DNA from 3 places in the Arthrobacter sp. KUASC02 genome. Region 2 is predicted to be linked to each of the others. Evidence: predicted binding sites of a transcription regulator. Region 2 holds the regulator's gene; each other region holds the start of a gene.
The links. The regulator LexA, encoded in region 2, represses DNA repair genes until DNA is damaged. The targets are predictions, from matches to a motif close to TCGAACANNTGTTCGA.
Positions count from the first base shown of each region.

Region 1: AC6JAC_RS10360 (DUF6504 family protein) is a predicted target of LexA. The motif match lies at 2,346-2,361, and genes of this name have one in related genera.
Region 3: AC6JAC_RS01800 (LexA family protein) is a predicted target of LexA. The motif match lies at 1,928-1,943, and genes of this name have one in related genera.

Region 1 covers NZ_AP046053.1:2,247,455-2,253,074, reverse strand. The annotation lists gene AC6JAC_RS10365 (DNA polymerase III subunit alpha) at 1-1,930, opposite strand, end outside; gene AC6JAC_RS10360 (DUF6504 family protein) at 1,927-2,253, opposite strand; gene AC6JAC_RS10355 (GNAT family N-acetyltransferase) at 2,448-3,236, opposite strand; gene AC6JAC_RS10350 (hypothetical protein) at 3,410-3,796, shown strand; gene AC6JAC_RS10345 (chorismate mutase) at 3,837-4,163, opposite strand; gene AC6JAC_RS10340 (VOC family protein) at 4,178-4,600, shown strand; gene AC6JAC_RS10335 (SOS response-associated peptidase) at 4,610-5,356, opposite strand; gene AC6JAC_RS10330 (mycoredoxin) at 5,549-5,620, shown strand, end outside.
Region 2 covers NZ_AP046053.1:3,135,429-3,141,048, forward strand. The annotation lists gene hisH (imidazole glycerol phosphate synthase subunit HisH) at 1-360, opposite strand, end outside; gene hisB (imidazoleglycerol-phosphate dehydratase HisB) at 357-983, opposite strand; gene AC6JAC_RS14540 (histidinol-phosphate transaminase) at 1,073-2,191, opposite strand; gene AC6JAC_RS14545 (LysM peptidoglycan-binding domain-containing protein) at 2,289-2,747, opposite strand; gene lexA (transcriptional repressor LexA) at 3,073-3,822, shown strand; gene AC6JAC_RS14555 (ATP-dependent DNA helicase) at 3,835-5,620, opposite strand, start outside.
Region 3 covers NZ_AP046053.1:401,204-406,823, forward strand. The annotation lists gene AC6JAC_RS01790 (prolipoprotein diacylglyceryl transferase) at 1-159, opposite strand, end outside; gene AC6JAC_RS01795 (Y-family DNA polymerase) at 183-1,472, opposite strand; gene AC6JAC_RS01800 (LexA family protein) at 1,483-1,914, opposite strand; gene AC6JAC_RS01805 (GNAT family N-acetyltransferase) at 2,086-2,604, opposite strand; gene AC6JAC_RS01810 (dihydrofolate reductase family protein) at 2,673-3,269, opposite strand; gene AC6JAC_RS01815 (MBL fold metallo-hydrolase) at 3,383-4,792, opposite strand; gene AC6JAC_RS01820 (thioredoxin family protein) at 4,964-5,326, opposite strand; gene AC6JAC_RS01825 (rhodanese-like domain-containing protein) at 5,338-5,620, opposite strand, start outside.

The DNA.
Region 1 (5,620 bases), 890 kb from region 2:
CAATGTGCCCGTCGGCTGAGATGAAGTCCGGTCCCGTGCCGTCCGCTCCGGGAGGATGGGCACCTGCAGCCACCACCTCAGCCTTCGAAGGGTGCAGCCGGACCACCTCACGGACGGCAAAAGCCATGGCGCTCTGCATTCGGACGCCGAGGACATCCAGCTTGAGCATCCCCATCGGATCCATGTCGTGTTTATCGAACTGGCTCATGGGCAGGCCGAGACCGCTGGGCTGAACGGGGGTCCGGTCCAGCAGCATGGCGTCGCCAAGGATTACGCCGCAGGGATGCATGGAAATGTGCCGTGGCAGGCGGTCCAGCCTCTCGGTCAGGTCTACGAGCAGGTCCAGTTGCTGGTTTTCCGCGAACTCGCGCTGCTCCACCCTTCCTGCGAATTCCTTCAGTTCGGGTTTTTCCACCAGGGCTTCACGGAAGTTCCTTGCCGAGAACCGCCACAGCTGCTTGGCGATCTCGCCGATGTCGCCGTCGTCCATGCCCAGTGCGTGGCCGGCGTCCCGGACTGCACCGCGAGCGCGGTAGCCGTTCTGCATGCTCATGAGGGTGACACGCTCGGCCCCGAAGCGGTCGAAGATCCTTCGGTAGACGTTGTGCCGCTCGGCGCTTTCCACATCAATGTCGATGTCCGGAAGAGTTGCCCGGTCATTGGAGAGGAACCGTTCGAAAATGAGGTCGTGCTGCAGGGGGTTCACCTGGCTGACGTCGATCAGGTAGTTCACCAGGCTGGAGGCGCCGGAACCCCGGGCGGCCGCCCTGACTCCCATGTCCAGGATCATTCGGGAAACCTCGGCCACCGTGAGGAAGTAGGAGGCGAAGCCAAGGTTGGCGATGATCCTCAGTTCATGCTCCAGCCTCGCCCGCATTTCCGCCTCGGGCCGCCCTGAGATCCCCGGGAACCGACGGCTGATGCCGGCCTCGCAGCGCAGGGTCAGTTCGGCCAGCGGATCGCCGGCAATGCCGATGACCGAAGCTTCGGGAACCACCGGCTGTTTCCATCCCATGTCCGTGACCGGGTCCATCCGGCAGCGGTCCGCGAGCGCCTCGGTTTGGCCGAGCAGCCTGGTGAGGTCGGTGGCGCCGTAGCCGGCGGCATGGATGATTTCCTTGCCGAGCTCGAGCATTTGGGCTGATGTCTTCAGCCACCCGCGGCCGTTGGGCTGAAGCAACGGCTCCTCGGTCAGTTCGGTCAGGGATTTCAGGGTTCGGGCAGAGTCCAGCACATCCGCTGTGGCGGCCCCGTCCTCCGCGCAGTACCGCACGGCGTTGGTCAGGACGGCAGGAATTCCGTGCTCGGCAGCGAGTTTGAGCATGCGCACGGCGTGGGCGGTGCTCAGGGGCTCCCCGGGAGCGCTGAGGTGGGACACGACTTCGGCTGCCACGGTTCCCTTGGGCATGCTCTCCAGCCACTGCTTGAACAACGTGCGGGGCCGAAGGTACCGGCGGCCGCTCATCGCCCTGCCAACGTCCGAGTCCGGGCCCACCAGCACAGTCAGCACCGGTTCCAGCGTTTCCGGATGCAGAGCCCTGGAAGCGATTTCGGCGCGGGTGACCGCGACGGGCACCACTCCCCCGGCTTTGCCGGAGGTACGGGCATGGGCGTCTGAAATCAGGCGGCAGAGGGCCCGGTAGCCGGCACCCTTGTTGTGTCCGTGGGCAAGCACGACGACGCGGCCCGCGAGCTGGGTCCGGAGGTCGCCGTCGTCGTCATAGACCGCAAGGTCAACCCCGACGACGGGATCCAGTCCCGCCGCCATGCAGGCCTTGAGGTGTTTGACGGTGCCGTACAGGCCGTTCCTGTCGGTGCAGGCAAGCGCGGTGGCGCCGTCGGCGGCGGCAGCCTGGGCAAGCTCATCCGGCCAGGAGACCCCGTAATGTGCGCTGAAGGCGGTGGAAACATGAAGATGGGTGAAGCTCATGCTGATCGAGGCCTCAGGGCATCGTGGATTTTCAGCAACCGCCACCGGCCGCTGCCGATGTCCCTGGTCAGGTCGAGGGTGAGGGCTTCTTCCGGCTCCGCGTTCGCAGCAGAAGGCCGGACCTGGACGCGCCAGATCTCGTGATCCACAAGTCCCGGTCCGGTACCCAGCGGTGCGCGGGTTTCTTCGGCCCACCACCGCCTGCGTTCAAACCAGCGCACGGGCTCTGCGCAGACAGTGTAATGACGGCCGGCCCAGGTGAGCGCCGAAGGCTGGCCGGCGGGCGTGCAGACGACGTCGACACCCTCGCTGAACAAGCCCATCGGCGCCTCCCGGAAGTGCACTCCCCCCGGCCGCCACGCAGGAGCGGACCGGTGCAGGGAAGTTCTGAAATGATTCGTTCGAAACAATTCTTTCGAATATATCTTCGAATAATCAATTCTACGCCGGAGCCGGGACAAAACCTACACAAGCCTTCCCGGGGCCGGAACCAGGAGCTTTACGGGACGTTTTGGCGTCAGCGCCGCCAACAGTACGGCGTGGTTGTTGATACCCGGAGAAACCCGTAGCGCTCCAGGATCGGCCGCGAGTAGCTGGTCGAGTCGCTGTGGATGAACTTCTTTCCCAGCTTCACAGCGGACTGGGCCCGGGCCGCGGTGACGGCCCGGTAAATCCCCTGGCTGCGCCACTCTTCGCGCGTTGCACCGCCCCAGATTCCTGCGAAGTCGGTACCAGGCACGGGCTCCAGGCGGCCCGCACTCACGATCAATCCCTGATGTTCGGCAACCCAGAGCTCCATCCCGTCGCCGCACGCCACGCGGCGCAGGAGCGCTTCGGCGTTTTCGTCCGACACCTGACCGCCGAAAACTTCGTCCTGCATGGCGCTCATGGCGCGGACATCCGCTTCCGCGGCCACCTTGCGCAGGGTCACTCCGGGCGGGAGTGGTACCGCTGAGATCAAGGAGGCCACCCGGCCGATCATGATCGACTCCTCCTCTTCGGGTTCAAATCCGCTTCGCAACAGCGCGTCATGGAGTCCGGGCGCATGATCATGGCCGCGGGTTTTCCACTCCACCCGCACCACGGAGGGATCCCTGCGGAAGTGCGCGAGCGCTTCCAATACCCACCGGGCAATCGCCCGGGAACCGGCTCCATCGAGATTTCGGTACGTCACGAAACCCCGGCCGCCCGCGAAGGTGCACATCAGCAAGGGCCCCAGCCGCTCGACGGCGAGCGCCCCCTGGGTCTCCGCGTCCGTCCGGAGTTGCCGATCGTATGCCGCTAGAAATTGGTCTGCAGAAGTCATGGGCCCCCACGGTACCGTTGCCGGGCCTGGACGTGAAGGCCGCCGGCCGGTCGGGGCACCCCGATGCTGCAAACAATCGAATATATCTTCTAATGAATCGCGACTGCGCCGGAGCCCTGACAAAACCTGAATCAGGGGTGGACGGACGCGGGCGAGGGGGGCAGGATTGAGCCATGAGCTCCCATGACGCACTCCTGAAGCACGTAGCCATCGCCGCCAAGGATTCCACCTTGGTGGCGACTTTTGATATAGACGGCAATATCCCCGGGGCGGGCGCCTATGTCGTTGGCCTCGTCGCGTCCACACCGGATCATTCCCATCAACGAAGAATGGGAATCGAGTTCATGAACGGCGAAGCTGTGTCCTTCTACTGCTTCAGCCACGACGGCACTGAGGAGAATTTCGATCTCAGCGGCGTTTCGCATTCCGGCAACACCATTACCGGCAACTTTCCCATGACCACGGTCCTGGGGCTGGAAAAGGGCCACCTGATGACAGCCTTCAGCGACGCCGACGGCAGGGAATACCAGGCGAACGTTCCCGTGGAGGAAGCGCTCTGAGGGTGGGATCCGCCTGAGGCGCTAGCTGCGCTTTGAGCCGCTAGCTGCTGGCGTTGTGCACTTTCATCTCAAGCTCGGTGAAAGCCGTGATCATCGCGCGGTAAGTCTTCTCCACAATGTCCGGGTCGATGTCTTTTTTCTCGGCGGCGGCACGGACATGTTGGATGACCTTTTCCACCCGGCCCGGAGCCCTGACCTCCGCGTCGTCACCCTTCAACGTCCCGGAAATCCGGATCAGACGTTCGCGGCGGGCAATCAGGGTGACAATCTGCTCGTCAACTTCATCGACGGCCACGCGGACAGCCGCGAGCTGTTCCCTGTCGGCCTGGGCGTCTTTGTCGTGTCCGTGATTTGTGGGCATGTGCATGACAGTATCTAAGAATGCAGCCTCGAGTCGACTTCATTTCATTGGGCGTCCGCAGTGTCGAGGCCTCCCGAGCCTTCTACGTGGACGGCCTGGGCTGGCCGGTCCACCGGGAAGTCCCAGGCGAGGTGGTCTTTATCCAGGCCAACCACGGCCTGATTCTTTCGCTGTGGGACGCAGGCCAGATGCAGGCGGAGGCGTCAGTGGGCAGCCCCGCCGGCGTCCCGTGCATCACGCTGAGCCACAACGTGGGGAGCGCGGCGGACGTCGACCGGGTGATGGCGGAAGCGGAATCGGCCGGGGCAACGGTAGTTGGCTCCCCGAAGACCCAGCCGTGGGGCGGCTATACAGGGTACTTCGCCGATCCCGACGGTTTCCGCTGGGAAATCGCCTTCAATCCCACGTGGACCGTCGACGCCGGCGGCAACGTCACGGTCTAGAGTCACCGGCTAGAACAGGCTGCCCACCGGCTGGATAAGTTCGGGCGAGTCATTTCTGACATTCCCGACGGCGGTGCCCACGGCATCGATGGTCCAGCCTTCGGCGACGTCGTGCGCACCCGCACGAACCAGGTCCACCAGGCCGGCGGCGTCATCCGCCTGCGGATCCAGCCATGCCTGCATCGTCCCGCGGTTCATGGGCAGCGGCACCCTGTCATGCAGGGCGGTGAGTTCGGCGAGCATTCCCCCGGCATAGCCTTCGGGCGGCGAGTCCGTCGTCATGATGGAGGTGGACAACATCCACCGCTGCGGATCACCCTCGGGCTTGGACGGGTCCTTCCACCATTCGTAGAGTCCTGCGAACACCAGGGGCCGGCCGTCCGTCGGATGCACATAGTAGGGCTGCTTGCCGCGCCCTTCACCCTTCCATTCGTAATAGCCGTCCGCCGGGACCGCGCAGCGCCGGGACCGGGTCGCCTTGCGGAAGGCTGGCTTCTCCAGGACGCTTTCGCTTCGCGCATTGATCATCTTCGAGCCGATGGAAGGGTCCTTGGCCCAGGACGGAACGAGGCCCCAGCGGGCCACATGCAGCTGCCGGACCGGACTGCCGTCCACCAGCCGCTCCAGCACGATGGGCACATCGGCGGTCGGAGCAACATTCCACGACGGCGGAACCACCAGCTCCTCGTCCAGTTCGGCGTCAAATTCTGCCAGCAGGTCCCCGACGGCCCGGGCCATCACGTAGCGTCCACACATGGCACCAGCATGCCACCCGCCCCGGAGCGGTGTCACCCGGCGTAACCCGGCGGGGCGGGAGCCCGCGGGGACGGCGCCGGAACAGGGGTGCGGTGCCCCGGCGCCCGGGGAATACCGGCCGCCGGGTTACCGTTGAGTGAAAAGACATCTGCTTTGATAACGACGAGCACTAACGATACTGAGGAGAACTCCGTGGATTTCACTCCCGAATCCGGCACCATCACCATGTTTTCGACCACCTGGTGCGGTTACTGCAACCGTCTG
Region 2 (5,620 bases):
ACCGTGCTCGACGCCGGCCTCGAACAGCACCTGGAGTCCCACGCAGATGCCGAGGACAGGACGGCCGCCGGCGACACGCCGGCCGATCATCCGGATGGCGTCCACGGCCTTGAGCTCGCGCATGACCGTTTCGAAGGCTCCGACGCCGGGGACCAGCAGCCCGTCGGCATTCAGGACGTCCTCGGGCTTGGCGCTGAGGATGACCTCGGCGCCCGCACGCTCCAGCGCACGGACGGCCGAGCGGACGTTGCCGGAGCCGTAGTCCAGGACTGTGACGGTGGGTTTGCCCTCGGGTGACGCCGGCTTGGCGTTTCCGGCCGGATCCAGGATTGCCCCGTCCTGGAGGATCGGCCCGGTCACAGCGCACCCTTGGTGGAGGGGATGCCCTCCACGCGGGGGTCCGGCTCCACGGCGGCGCGCAGGGCACGCGCGAAGGCCTTGAACTGGGCTTCCACGATGTGGTGGGGGTCCCGGCCTGCGATGACGTTCATATGCAGGCAGATACCGGCGTGCAGGGTGATCGCCTCGAAGACGTGACGGGTCAGCGAACCGGTGAAGTGGCCGCCGATCAGGTGGTATTCCTGCCCGGCGGGCTCACCGCCGTGCACCAGGTAGGGCCGCCCCGAGACATCGACGACGGCATGGGCCAGGGCTTCGTCCAGGGGTACGGTGGCTTCGCCGAAACGGCGGATCCCGGCCTTGTTGCCCAGCGCGGTGCGAAGCACTTCGCCAAACGTGATGGCGACGTCCTCCACCGTGTGGTGGACGTCGATGTGGATGTCACCGGTCGCCTTGACGGTCATGTCGATGAGCGAGTGCTTGCACAGTGCGGTCAGCATGTGGTCGTAGAACGGAACCGAGGTGCTGATGTCCGAGATGCCCGTGCCATCAAGGTTGATCTCGACGAGCACGGATGATTCGCTCGTGGAACGCTCCATACGGGCGGTCCGGGCCTCGGCAGCAATGGATCCGGTGGTGCTCATGTGTTGTGTCCTTTGGATGTAAGGAGAAATACCGTCTGTGTGCAAGTCTGCGGAACCGGCTCCCTGGGAAACCGGGGTCTGACTCAAGTTTAGGCCGGGACGCTGGGCTGCCCGGCCAGGATCAGTTCCAGGGCTTCGAGGAAGGCTGTGGTTTCCGTCTCAGTGCCTGCCGTGACGCGCAGGTGGCCGGGGATTCCGACATCCCGGATCAGGACGCCGGCGTCCAGCAGTCCCTGCCAGACGCGGTGGGGATCCTCGAGCCCGCCGAAGAAGACGTAGTTCGAGTCGGAAGCGGCAGGCTTGAGTCCCATCCGGGTCAGCTCCGTGACGATCCGGTCGCGCTGCCGCTTGATGTCCTCGACGTCGGCCATGAGGGCTTCGCGGTGTGTCAGGGCTGCCAGGCCGGTCGCCTGCGTGATGGCGGACAGGTGGTACGGCAGCCGAACGAGCCGCAGTGCGTCCGTAACCTCGGGGGCGGCCGCCATGTAGCCGAGCCTTGCACCGGCCAAGGCAAAGGCCTTGCTCATGGTGCGGGACACGATCAGGCGCTCACGGCCCGGCAGGAGGATGAGGGCGCTGGGCGTCCCGTCGTGCGCAAACTCGTGGTAGGCCTCATCGACGATCACGACCGTCTGGCTGGCCTCGCCCGCGGCGTAAACGGCTTCCACCACGTCCAGCCCCAGGCCCGTGCCGGTGGGGTTGTTCGGTGAACACAGGAAAACGATGTTGGGCTGGAGCTCCCGCACCTGACGGGCCGCCGACTCAGCACTGAGGCCGTAATCGTCCGCACGCTGGCCGACGATGTAGCCCGTGTCGGTGCCGCTTGCCAGCAGGGGGTACATGGAATACGTGGGCGGGAATCCGAGGGCGGTACGCCCCGGCCCGCCAAACGCCTGCAGGATCTGCTGCAGCACTTCATTGGACCCGTTGGCGGCCCAGATGTTCTCAGCGCCCAGTCCGTGGCCCAGGTACTCCGCCAGGCGCTCACGCAGTTCGGTGAACTCCCGGTCCGGGTAGCGGTTCAGTCCCGCCGCGGCAGCGGTCACGGCCTCGGAGATGGCGGCGAGGACATCGGCCGGAACGCCATGGGTGTTTTCGTTGACGTTGAGCAGGATGGGAACATCCAGCTGCGGCGCACCGTACGGGCTCAGGCCCCGAAGGTTGGTCCGGAGGGGAAGTCGGTTCAGTCGCTCTAGCTGGTCAGTCACTTCAACAGTTTAAGTGAGGGTGGCCGGGCCGCCGAAACTGTGACGCCACCTCCCGGTCTCAAGCAGGTCTTGACGGGCTGGATTGAGTCCTGGCGCCCTAGTTTGAAGGGACAAAGATCTGCTGCCCCGGCATGACCCTGCCGCCGTCGAGGTTGTTCAGCTGGACAATGTCGGCCACGACGTCCCGCGGGTCACGTTCGGGCGCCACGGACCCGGCGATCTCCCAGAGGGACTGCCCCGGCTGAACCGTCACCGACACGGTGGGAGTCAAGGACAGCTCGGTTGCGGAATCCGCGGCCTTCGCCGGCGAGTTCAGGAAGCCGGCCAGCGAGATCAGGAGCACGGACAGCAGGATCAGTGGAATCCCGACCAGGACAATGCGCCCGCGGCGGGTCAGTCGGAGGGGCGGCTGCGAGGACCTGGTCTTCGCCGCCTTAACGACCGGGCGTTCCTCCCAGTTGAAGCCCAGCATGGGAGATTCCGGGCCGTGGTGTCCCAAACCCTGCTTGGCCGAACCATCATGACGCGAACCGTGAATAGCGCTTGTAACTGACATGAACTGAGCCCTCCTGGACCTGACTGTGCTGCCCGCTGTGTTCCTGAAGCCGGCGACCGCCCGTTCCGGTTTTCGAACATAGAACCGAAGGAGCGTTGCGACTAGAACACATATTCGAACTTTACTGGTTCTGTTCTAGCACTTATTAACGAACATTGTCGAGACTCACTAGAACAAATGTTTGAAAAACCTGTGGGGCTGGCCTACGTTTGAGCTACAGAACAACCACTTCTGCAGTTGATCAGCAGGGTCTGACATTTCAGGCCGGAAGTTCCCGGCACCTGCAGCGATGGAGGCCGGGGAGAACGGAAAGGCGTTGGCGAACATGGCAGCACAAGCCACCGGCGGCAGGGCTACGCAGCGGAGCCAGCAGTCATCAGCGAAGCCGAAGGGCCTCACAGTACGTCAGAAGAAAATTCTGGAAACGATCCAGCGCTCCGTCAACGACAACGGCTACCCGCCGTCAATGCGTGAAATCGGCGACACCGTGGGGCTGGCCAGCCTCTCCAGCGTCACCCACCAGCTCTCGCAGCTTGAGAAGCTGGGCTACCTCCGCCGCGACCCCAAGCGGCCGCGTGCCATGGAAGTCCTGATGCCGTTGACCCTGGACGAGGGTACGGCCAAAATCACCGGCGTGGAGAAGCCTGCCCGGCTGCGTACCGTCGGCGGCCTGTCTGTTTCCGAACTGGCCACGGCAACGGATACGGCCATGGTCCCCTTGGTCGGGCGGATCGCTGCCGGCGGCCCGATCCTGGCTGACCAGGTCGTCGAGGACCTGATGCCGCTGCCACGGCAACTGGTGGGCCACGGGGAGCTATTTATGCTGAAGGTGTCCGGCGATTCCATGATCGACGCGGCGATCTGCGACGGCGACTGGGTTGTGGTGCGCCGGCAGAGCGACGCCGCCAACGGCGACATTGTTGCCGCCCTCCTCGATGATGAAGCCACAGTCAAGACGTTCCGCCAGCGGGACGGCCACACCTGGCTGCTGCCCCAGAACACGCAGTACGAACCCATCCTGGGCGATCACGCCACCATCATGGGCAAGGTCGTTTCGGTCCTTCGCTCGCTGTAGCAGCGCACTCCTTCAGGCGGAAGCGGCCTCTGCCGGAGCCTGTGCAAGCCGGCTCAGCGCCGCAACCGCGATGGCCGGATCAGTGGTGGGCCAGAACGGTGGCAGGGCAGCCCGCAGGAAGCCCCCGTAACGCTCCGTGGACAGCCTGGAGTCCAGGACGGCCACAACACCTTTGTCGCCCGTGGAGCGGATCAGCCGGCCTGCTCCCTGGGCCAGCCGGATCGCGGCGTGGGTGGCCGATACCGACATGAAGCCGTTGCCGCCCGCCTGGGCCACGGCCCGGGAGCGTGCCGTCATGAGCGGGTCATCCGGCCGCGGGAACGGAATCCGGTCGATGACCACCAGCCGGCATGACCCGCCGGGGACGTCAACACCCTGCCACAGGGACATGGTGCCGAAAAGGCAGGTGTCCGGTTCGTCGGCGAACTGCCGCACGAGTGCGGTCATGGTCGATTCGCCCTGGCACAGGATGCTGACATCCAGCCGCGGGCGCATGGCTTCTGCCGCTTCTTCGGCGGCCCGCCGCGACGAAAAGAGGCACAGTGCCCCGCCGCCCGAGGCCCGGATAAGTTTCTCCAGCTCATCCAGCGCTTCAGGGGATGTCCCCCGGCCGGGCTTCGGCAGATGGCTGGCCACGTAGAGGATTCCCTGCTTGGGATAGTCAAAAGGGGACCCGACGTCCACTCCGGTCCAGCTGGGTGCGCCCTGTCCCACGAGCCCGAGCCCGCCGGCGGCGGGTTCGAAGGCCGATCCTATGGCGAGGGTGGCCGAGGTCAGGATCACTGTATGGCCCGCAAAGAGCCCGTCACGGAGCTTTCCAGCCACACTCAGCGGTGCAATGTTGATCAGGGCCGGCGCCGCATCGTCCGGCTGGGAGTAGCCCTGCTGCGGGTCAAAGGTGCTGTTTCGCGAAAACCAGACCACTTCGCGGTTTTCCCGCGCGGCAATCAGGCGTTCGCAGAGCTCAAGGATGACCATCAGGCGCGACCGGGCGAGCTGGCGTCCGCCGTCGGCCGTGTTGGCGCTGTCCCCCTTGGAGTCGGACAGGGCGGCGCGGCAGGCTTCCCGCAACTGGTCGACGCAGTCGAGCTGTTCGTCGTTGAGGCCGTTGGGCAGAAGGCCGCTGGGGACTCCGGCGATGGCCAGTTCAAGGTTCGCAGCAGCGTTATTGAGTGCATCCACCGTGATTCCCGTATTTTTCCGGGCGCCGGAGGCGGCGGCGTGGACCATGGCCACGGACAGCTGGCCGGAGACCGCTCCCGTTACCCGGTCCTGCAGCTCGTGCGCCTCGTCGACCACCACGACGTCGTACTCCGGCAGGACTGCCAGGCCTTCGAAGGCGCTGACGGCCAGCATGGCATGGTTGGTGACCACGACGTCAGCCTCGGCGGCGTCCTGGCGGGCCAGTTCGCTGAAGCATTCGGCAGCCATGGGACATTTCTGCGCGCCCAGGCATTCCATCGACGTGACGGACACCTGCCGCCAGGCACGGTCCGTCACCCCCGGCATCAGTTCATCCCGGTCCCCCGTGGCCGTTTTCTCAGCCCACTCCCGGAGCCTGACCACTTCCTTGCCCAGCTGCGAGGCCGGACCGCCCAAGGACGCGGCGAAGTGCGGGACGCTGGTGTCCTCGCCCAGGGAGAAGAGCTGTCCCTCCGAAGGCTCTTCGGAGGGGAACCCGCCGTCGAGCTTGTGCCGGCAGACGTAGTTTGCCCGGCCCTTGACGAGCGCGACCTTAACGGGGCGCTCCAGCGCGGGGGTGATGGTTTCCAGCAGCCGGGGAAGGTCCCTGCCCACG
Region 3 (5,620 bases), 2.7 Mb from region 2:
TCCGAAGGCGACGGCGAAGCCCGCGATGGGCCAGAGGCGCGGATCAGTAAGTCCGCGGCGGCGCTTCTCATAGGCGTAAAACAACAGGGCTGCGAAGATTCCCAGCCCTGTCAGAACGCCGTGCACAAGCCCATCTCCCGCGAAGGGAAGCCCGATCATGAGCAGAGTGTAACAGCGGGTACTCAGGCTGCTTTGACGACGGGAAGTTCATCCCAGTGAGTCGTATATCTGGGTGAGAGCATGGTGCGCTGCATGGACCAGTCCGGGCCTCCGCGGATGCCGGCGTGGCCCAGCCCCACGGAACCCCTGCCGTACCGGCGGCTGACCTCTTCCAGCAGCGTTCCGATGCCGCGTTCCTCGTGGGGGTTCGCAAATGCCGGCAGCGGCGACTGCTGACCCGTGGGCCTCAGGTCGGTGACCATGATGCCCGCACGGACGTACTTGGTGCCTTCCTGGATCCGGGGCAGCAGGGTGTGCGAGGCACGGGTCAGCAGCACGGGATCCGCGGTGGGCATGGGCAGCGTAACGCAGACGGTGGGGTAGGACGTGTCCTGGGGGTTGTAGTGCGACGTGCCGGCGAAGGCCGTGAGGACCTTGGCCTGCAGGCCGTGCTTGGCCAGGCGGGCACTGGCCTGCTGGGCATAGACGCTCATGACCTGCCGAAGGTCCGCCGCGGTGGTGAGGGGCGTGGAGAACGACCGGCTGAAGATGAGCTGGTCACGTCCGATCCGCTCTTCCTCCAGGGGGATGCACGCGGTGCCCTGCAGTTCCAGGACAGTGCGCATCAGCACCACTGAGAAGCGGTCCCGGATCCTTACGGGATCGGCGCGGGCGAGGTCCAGGATGGAATGGATGCCCATGCCGTTCAGGCGTTTGGTGAGCCGGCCGGCCACGCCCCAGAGCTCAATGACGGACAGGCGGGCCATCAGCGCTTCGCGGGCAGGTGCCGGCATGGCGTCCCAATGGCACACGCCGCTGAGGCCGGGGTTGTTCTTGGCCCATTTGTTGGCCAGCTTCGCGAGGGTTTTGGTGCCGGCAATCCCCACGCAGACCGGGACCCCCACGTTGCGCCGGACAACGGCCTTGATGGTCTGGCCGAGCCGCAGGAGTTCGTCTGGAGTGCCTTTGACGCCCAGGAAGGCTTCATCGATGCTGTAGACCTCAAGCCAGGCCGAATAGCGGCCCAGAAGCTCCATGACCCGGGCGCTGATGTCCCCGTAGAGCTCATAATTGCTGGATTTTGCCACCAGCCCCCATTCCTTGGCGCGCGGAGCGATCTTGAACCATGGTTCCCCCACGCTGATTCCAAGTGCCTTGGCTTCCGGGGACCGGGTGACCGCGCAGCCGTCGTTGTTGGACAGGACAACCAGCGGGCGGCCTTCCAGCGACGGGTCGAATGCCCGTTCCGCCGATGCGTAGAAGCAGTTGACGTCCACCAAGGCGATCTGCCTGATCGCGTCCGTTGCCTGCATGTCCCGCGCACTAGACATGGTGCAGGCACCGCGTGGCCACGCCCCAGATGACCAGGTCAGACAGCGCTGGAACGCGGAGGTCCGGATAGCGGGGGTTGTCCGCCTGAAGCAGCACTCCGGAGGCTGTGATCCTGAGCCGTTTGATGGTCAGCTCGCCGTCCAGGACGGCGATGACCACTGAACCGTCCTTGGGGCGGAGGGCGCGGTTGACGATCAGTTCGTCGCCGTCGCTGATCCCGGCCCCTTCCATCGAATCCCCGGACACCCGAACGATATAGGTGCTGGTGATGTCCTTGATGAGGTGTTCATTGAGGTCGATCCTGCCGTCAAAGTAGTCCTGCGCCGGCGAGGGATAGCCCGCTGCGACCGGCACTGGAGAGATCAGCACTGACAGCAGGGACGTGCCCGCATCTATCACACGGGGACCGATAACTATGCCCACAACACACCTTTATTCGAATATATGTTCGATAGATTCAGTGTAGACCCTGGCCCTGACATTGGATATTTCCGCTCTCTGCGCCAGGTGCCGTTCCTCCGACGTGGTTCCACGCGTTGAAGCTGAAGCCTGCTTGGATCACAGGCCCCTCCAGTTCACTCCAGGTGCGTCCGGTTAGGCGGTGTCGATCCAGTAGCGGCGCTTACCGTTACGCGTGTCTTCGTAGGCGCCGCCGTTCTTTTCGATGGTCGCCCGGGAACCTGCGTTACTGACATCGCAGGTGAGGAGAACCCGGGGGATTCCCAATTCCCGGGCGATCGGCAGGGCGTCGGCCAGCGCACTGGCTGCGTGGCCGCGACGCCTGGCGGAGGGCCGTACGCTGTAGCCGATGTGCCCGCCCTCGTTGAGGAGGAAATCGTTCAGTTCGTGCCTGATGGCGAGCGAGCCGAGGAACGTGCCGCCTTCTACGATCCACAAGTATGTGCAGGGCACGTGCCCGGTCCTCCGCGGAGTCTCCGGCAATGCATCCTTGACGAGCGCGTCGACAAAGCGGCGGAACACCCCGGCCTCCCTGAGTTCTTCCAGGGGCCAGCCTTCCGCGCCGCCGCCGTCCCGGCGGGCGCCGCCGAATTCTGCGGATCCTTCCAGCCAGGACGATTGGTAACTGACTTCCGGAGCGATAAGGAGAGGCATCACAAGATCGTATTCGAAGGGCACCGCAACGTCCGCTAACTGGCGTCCGGCGATTGCGGGCCAGCGCTTCAGTGGCTTACCCGGTAACGCACGTGGGTGACGAGGCTGGTCCCGCCCACTTCGGTCGGCTCCAGCTTGAGGTTCCCGACGCCGTCCAGCAGCCGCTCGCCTGCTCCCAGGATGATCGGCGCGATGTGGAGCCGCAGCTCGTCGATCAGTCCCGCTGAAAGGTACTGGCGGGCGGTCTGTGCTCCGCCGGCAATGGCGATGTCCTTGCCGCCGGCGGCCTTCCGCGCCTGGTCCAGGGCCGATTCGATCCCGTCGGTCACGAAGTTGAACGTGGTGCCGCCCTGCATTTCCAGGGGCTCGCGTGGATGATGCGTGAGTACGAATACCGGTGCGTGATAGGGCGGCTCCTCGCCCCACCATCCGCGCCAGTCCTCACTCCAGGCCCCGGGCCCGGGGCCTGCGAACATGTTCCGTCCCATGATGAAGGCGCCCGCGGCGAGGATGCCTTCGCGCGCCGCTGCGTTGGACTCGGCCTCTTCGAACTGCCACCTGTGCAGGACCTCTCCGCCTTCGCCGAGCGGTTCCGCCAGGCTTTGGTTCGGTCCGGCGAGGAAGCCGTCAAGGGAGATGGTCAGATCGCATGTGACTTGGCTCATTCGCCCATGCTACTGGCGGGTTCCAGTAGACGCGATGGTGTCCCCGCGGAAAAGGCCCCCGCCCGGAAAATATCCGTGCGGGGGCCTTCGGCGGTTCCGGCCGGGCGGCGGGTTTAGCGGGCCGAAGCCGACTGCAGCGACGCTTCCCGGGCAGCCCAGGCGGCGTAGCTGCCGTCGAGCTCCACGACGTCGTACCCGGCGTGGCGCAGCGTGCTGGCCGCCACCGAGCTGCGGACGCCGCTCTGGCAGTAGGTCACGACGGTGCCGCCGGTGGGGAGCTGGTCCAGGTTCCACAGGACCCGGCCCCCGCTGAGCTGTTTGGATCCGGGGATGTGCCCGGCCGTGTGTTCGGTGCGGTTGCGGACGTCGAGGACAACCGCGGCGTCGAAGCCTTCGAGTTCCTCGGGCTGGATCAGGCGCGGTGTGGCTGCGGGCAGGCCGTCGATGCTGGTCACGTAGCCCCCCACGTTGTCGATACCGACGCGGACCAGATGGTCCCACATCTCCTGCGCCTGCTCTTGTCCCGACGCCAGCAGCACCAGCGGGCGGCTGTCCCGTTCAGGGTCAACGGCCCATGCTCCGAAGCTCGCAACGGACTTGCCGGCGGGGATGTTCAGGGCGCCCGCTACGGTGCCCTGGTGCACCGCGGTGTTGGGGCGGGTGTCCACGAAGGTCGCCTTGTTCGCCGCCAGGTCGCGGACGACGGCGGCCGTGTCCAGTTCCGTGAGCGGGGCGCGTTCGCCCATGACGGCAGGGCCCTGGCGGTTTTGGCGCTTCATGCGGCCGAAGTAGGCGTGCGCGTCGGGCTGTCCGTCGAGCAGTTCGTCGATGAAGCCCTGCTCGTCGTTGGCGGCCAGGTAAGGGCCCCACCACGCGTACAGCCGCTCGTAGCCGACCGTCGACGACGGGATGGCGCCGAGGGCCTTGCCGCAGGCGCTGCCGGCGCCGTGCCCCGGGTAGACCTGGACGAAGTCCGGCAGCGTAAGGAACTTGTCACGCAGGCTGGTAAACAGCTGCCTGGCGCCTTCGAAGCGGGTGTCCACGCCACCTGCGGCCTCGTCCAGGAGATCGGGACGGCCAAGGTCACCGGAGAATACGAAGTCCCCGGAAAGCAGGTAGCCGGGTTCGGAGCTGAACGCGCCGTCCGTGATCAGGAAAGACAGGTGTTCCGGCGTGTGCCCCGGGGTGTGGAGCGCCTGGACGGTGATGTTGCCGATGGTGATCTTGCTGCCGTCGAACAGGCGCTCGCCGTCGAATCCGTACTGCCAGTCCGGGCCGCCTTCGCCGGAGACGTAAATTTTGGCGCCCGTTGCGGCAGCCAGTTCGCGGGTGCCTGAGAGGTAGTCGGCGTGGATGTGGGTCTCCGTGACAGCCACGATCGTCATGCCGTTGGCCGCGGCGAGGGAGCGGTAGGTGTCGATGTCGCGGCGGGCGTCGACAACAACTGCCTCACCCTTCCGCTGGCAACCGATGAGGTAGCTGGCCTGGGCGAGGTCTTCATCGTAGATGCGCTCGAGAAGCATGGGGTTCTCCTTCGTGAAAGTTTGAGGGGTTCCTGGCTGGTTCCCCGTTGGTCTACTCAAAATCATAATACCCCTGGGGGTATATGCAAAACGGTCTGCCGCCGTGGTTCCTTGACCCTCAGCGGGTTGCGCGGGTAGGTGAAATACTGCGCATCGGCTGACGGCTATTCGTCAGGACTGCTGCTGCGCCGCCTGCGCACGGACTGCGGCCATGTCCAGGTTCTTGATGCCTTGGATCACCTGTTCCAGCCCTGCCGCGTTGAGGGCGCCCGGCTGGGAGAAAACCAGCGTCCTGTCCCGGAAAGCCATCAGCGTGGGGATGGACGTGATGCCGGCAGCGGCCGCGAGGCCTTGCTGCGCTTCCGTGTCCACCTTGGCAAAGGTGACGTCCGGGTGCTTCCGGGAGGCGGCATCGTAGGTGGGGGCGAACATGCGGCAGGGGCCGCACCAGGCGGCCCAGAAATCAATGAAGACAATGTCGTTGTCCTCAAGCGTCCGGGCAAGCGATTCTTCCGTGATGTCGATGGTTGCCATGGCTGAATTCCTTACTTGTGGCTGGTGGAGCGGGTGGGGAGTCCTGCGCGGCTCCATGCGATCATGCCGCCGGTCATCGTGTCCGCGCTGAATCCGGCGGCATTGAGGGCATCTGCCACCCGGGCGCTGCGGTTGCCGCTGCGGCAGACCACAATGACCTGAACATTGGGGTCCAGCTCGGACAGGCGGGCCTGCAGCTGCCCCATGGGGATGTGCAGGGCTCCAGGGATCATGCCTTCGATGACTTCGAAGTCTTCGCGGACGTCGAGGATTTGGGCGCTGGCGCGCTGCAGC